Regions from separate parts of the Shewanella sp. SNU WT4 genome, predicted to be linked through region 2. Evidence: predicted binding sites of a transcription regulator. Region 2 holds the regulator's gene; the other holds the start of a gene.
The links. Region 2 encodes LexA, which represses DNA repair genes until DNA is damaged. Its sites were predicted from a motif close to TACTGTATNNNNATACAGTA; they were not measured.
Positions count from the first base shown of each region.

Region 1: the regulator LexA is predicted to act here: its motif matches at 896-915, upstream of recG (ATP-dependent DNA helicase RecG).

Region 1 covers NZ_CP041151.1:688,862-691,069, reverse strand. Annotated here, with positions in the region: gene FJQ87_RS03100 (calcium/sodium antiporter) at 1-702, shown strand, start outside; gene recG (ATP-dependent DNA helicase RecG) at 932-2,208, shown strand, end outside.
Region 2 covers NZ_CP041151.1:573,359-575,566, forward strand. Annotated here, with positions in the region: gene FJQ87_RS02625 (SulA-like leucine-rich domain-containing protein) at 216-701, opposite strand; gene lexA (transcriptional repressor LexA) at 698-1,318, opposite strand; gene plsB (glycerol-3-phosphate 1-O-acyltransferase PlsB) at 1,477-2,208, shown strand, end outside.

The DNA.
Region 1 (2,208 bases), 120 kb from region 2:
GCCAACATTGGCTTAATTTTGGCGATTACCGCGTTAATCCGCCCAATCACAGTGCAATCGCAAATGGTTAAGCGTGATATTCCCATCATGATTGCCGTGAGCATCTTGTTATGGGTAGTATTAATTGATGGCGAGTTATCGCATTTCGATGGCGCACTGTTATTTGGGCTGTTAATTGCCTATTTAGTCTTTAGCTATATAGACTCCAAAAAACAGAATACCGAAGTAGAAATTGATAACTCACCACAAGCGCCGTGGTTATCAATATTACTGATTGTCGGCGGTATTGCCTTATTAGTGGGTGGCGGCATTCTGTTTGTGGATGGCGCAGTGGATTTAGCCCGCACCTTTGGGATTAGTGAAGTTATTATTGGCTTAACTATTGTCGCTGTCGGCACCAGTATGCCTGAATTTGTAACCTCAGTGCTTGCCGCCCTCAAAGGCCAAAGTGATATCGCCATTGGCAACATAGTTGGCTCTAACATCTTTAACATTCTGGGGATTTTAGGTATTACCGTCTTAATTTCACCTATCTCGTCAGCCGGATTTCAAAGCTTAGACTTTATTGTGATGTTAGCGTTAGCGGCTATTTTATTGCCTTTTGCTTATACTGGCTTGCGTTTAGGTCGCCGAGAAGGGGCGGTCATGTTAGCGGGTTATATTGCTTACATTAGTTATTTAGTTAGCCAAGTAACTATCTAATAACCATCTTAATTGCATGGCTTGTCGAATTGGCCTAGCAAGACATCAAAACAATTAAGCTTGAACCAATGTCAGCAATCAGTGCTGACATTGGCTTCTAGCCGCGTCAGATGTATCGTTTATGCCTTTTTGATCCCTGCCCCTTCCCTCAAGCAATACGCCATTGATTGCCTAAAACCCAGACTCTGTTAATATATGTATAAATTCACAGTGATTGGGTACTAAAGCGTTGCCACAATTGGATCTTATGGCAATCACCGAGCTTAAAGGTGTTGCTACTAAAATGGCTGAAAAGCTCAACAAGCTAGGCATTCACACTGTTCAGGATCTGCTGTTCCACTTACCTCTGCGCTACGAAGACCGCACCCGTATTTATCCTATTGCGCAATTAATGCCAGGCCATCAGGCGACCCTTGAAGCTGAAATCATCTCAAGCCAAGTTCTGCAAGGGCGCAAGCGTATGCTGGTTTGTCAGGTGCAAGATGCAAGCGGCAGCGCTACCCTAAGATTTTTCAACTTTAGCGCCGCCCAGCGTAATAGCATGCAAAATGGCATGTTTATTAGGGCTTATGGTGAAATTAGGCGCGGCCAGCACCAGTTAGAAATCGTTCATCCCGAATATAAACTAGTGCATGCGGGTGAAATTTTTACGGCCGAAGAAAGCTTAACGCCTGTGTATCCCACCACTGAGGGATTAAAGCAAAGCAGCTGGAAAAAACTCACCAACCAAGCACTTGAGTTATTAGCCCAAGGCAGTCTACCGGAATTATTGCCAGAGCCCTTGCGCCCTAATCACTTACAACTCAGTGATGCGCTGCGCTTATTGCATCGCCCGCCAGCCGATGTCGCGCTGTGGCAATTAGAACAAGGCCAACATCCGGCGCAGCAACGCTTAATTCAAGAAGAGTTACTGGCGCACAATTTATCTATGCTGCAATTACGCCAACGCAGTAATCGCGATCGTGCCATCGCCATGGCTGATGCTAGCGCACTGACTATTCCTTTTCTTGAAAGCCTGCCGTTTACCCCCACAGGCGCGCAGCAAAGAGTGGTAGCGGATATTCATCATGACATGCAACTCAGCCAACCTATGATGCGCTTAGTTCAAGGGGATGTTGGTTCAGGTAAAACCTTAGTGGCAGCGCTTGCCGCGTTAAAAGCCATAGCTAATGGTTTTCAGGTGGCTTTAATGGCGCCGACCGAGCTACTTGCTGAGCAACACGCCAATAATTTTAACGCTTGGTTCGCGCCCTTAGGCGTTCAAGTGGGCTGGTTAGCCGGCAAGCTTAAAGGCAAGGCCAGAGCCACAAGTTTAGAGCGCATTGCTAGCGGTGAAGCGCAAATGGTGGTTGGCACCCACGCCATTTTCCAAGAGCAAGTACAGTTCAAGCATTTAGCCTTGGTCATTATCGATGAGCAGCACAGATTCGGCGTGCATCAGCGCTTAGGCTTAAGAGAGAAAGGCTTACATCAAGGCTTTTATCCGCATCAACTGATCATGACGGC
Region 2 (2,208 bases):
AAATCAATAAAGATTGAAAGTATAGGGCGTGGCTTGCTGACTGAAATGAATGCTGGTATTGATGATGAGTAATAGCTAAGACATGCCTGCAGAATTTAATCTGCAGCACTATGTTGGGCTGAACTTGGTTTGCATTTAAATTTTGAGCTTAGGCTGCGAGCCTAGATTTTGAATGAGTGAATTTCGAGCTTAGATTTTTAGATTATGTTTAGGTGCTAATGCATGGCACGCAGTAAGGTCTGCGGGGCCTTAAACGCGAGTTCATCACTACCTGTCAAATTGGTATGTTCAAAAATAAAACCAATCGCCCGAGCATTGCGTTCAACTAATTGCATGCGGCGCTGATCGCGTTGATCTAACATAGAAACCCAAGTTAATACGGCGCTGCAGGTACCATTGGTAAGGGCAATTTCACTCGCCCATAAGGCTTCAACTTCATCTTTGGCTTTTACGAGTAAGACTCTATCTAAGCGAACACCTGCCGCGGCCAACATGGTTTTATAACCTATGTTGGGCGGATTAATTAAGACTATCCATTGGCCTTGGTGACTGAGACGTACCAGTTGTGGGGCAATTTTTTCAAGCTCAATTCGCCCTTGGCTATGGGTTGGTAAGCTTTCTATCATGGTTTGATGAACGCGCCGAGTATTAGCGCACCATAATCCGGGGTGACCTGCTGAATTTACTGTTTTGGTGGTCATAGCCAACCACCATTACGAATAATGCCTACGGCTAAGCCTTCTATAGTCAGTTCTTGATAGCTAGGATCAACAACTATCGGGGAATATTCATCATTTTCAGGGTGTAGATAAATTATTTTCCCTTTCTTTTCAAAGCGCTTAACTGTGACGTCATCATCAACTCGAGCCACCACAATTTGGCCATTGCGAGCTTCTTGCATTTTATGCACGGCTAGCAAATCACCTTCAAGAATGCCGATGTTCTTCATGCTATCGCCGCGAACTTTTAATAAGAAGTCGGCAGCAGGATGGAACATGGTGGCATCAACCTGAAAATAACTTTCGACATGTTGCTGGGCAAGAATAGGCTCGCCCGCAGCAACTTGGCCAATGAGTGGCAGACCAGTCTCAATTTCTACCACTTCTTCTGGCGGCAGACGAATACCGCGAGAAGTACCAGGCATGATTTCAATACACCCTTTTTTTGCCAGCGCTTTTAAATGCTCTTCGGCGGCATTGGCACTGCGAAACCCTAACTGAGTCGCAATTTCTGCACGAGTTGGCGGCATACCAGTTTCGCTGATATTGCGTTTAATCAGTTCTAAAATCTCTGCTTGGCGGGGTGTTAAAGGTCTCATGTTGGTTCCTGTCTTTCTATACAGTTACTGTTAGTATATACAGTATTTGTGCTGGCGCAAGTATTCGCCAAGGTTTGTTTTAAGTAGAGATTCGCTATCAAGTAGCCTGTTCTGGTATTCTATAGGACTATTAACGTGACCTGAATTGCATAATAACAATGGCCAAACAAGACTCTTTCGTAATGACAGTGTTGCGCTGGTTTCAGCGCAAGCTAGTGCACACAATCGTTGTGCCCACAGATCCCTTTGCCGATCTAAATCTTGATCCTAAAAAACCGCTCATTTATGTAATGAAAACTGAATCTTTCAGCGATATGGCCGCCTTGAGCGATGTCACCGCTAAGTTTGGTTTACCTAGCCCTTACGATGAGTTGGAATGCCACGGCAAAGCACTGCCGCGAGTTGTGTGCTTAAATCGCGCTAAACCTATGATTGGCAATCGGCCATCAAGTGATGCCTTCTTAAGTGAATTTAAAACTCTGCTGCAAATGCACAGAGCTAATCCTGATTTGGAAATTCAACTTGTACCTGTGAGTCTGTTTTGGGGACGGACACCAGGTAAAGAAGATGACACTATGAAAGCCGCAGTGTTAGAGCGCGAAGATCCTAATTGGCTGCGCAAATTTTTTATGATCTTATTCTTAGGTCGCCATAATTTTGTGCAATTTTCTAATGCTGTGTCGCTGCGTTATATGGCTGACGAGCATGGCACGGATCAGCAGATCGCCCATAAACTTGCGCGGGTTGCCAGGGTTCACTTTAGCCGTCAGCGCAAAGTGATGACAGGGCCGTCGCTGCCAAGTCGTCAGAATTTATTTCATGCCCTCATTAATTCCGAAGCAGTGCAGAAGGCGATTGATGAGGAAGTTCAATCCAAAAAAATTACTCAT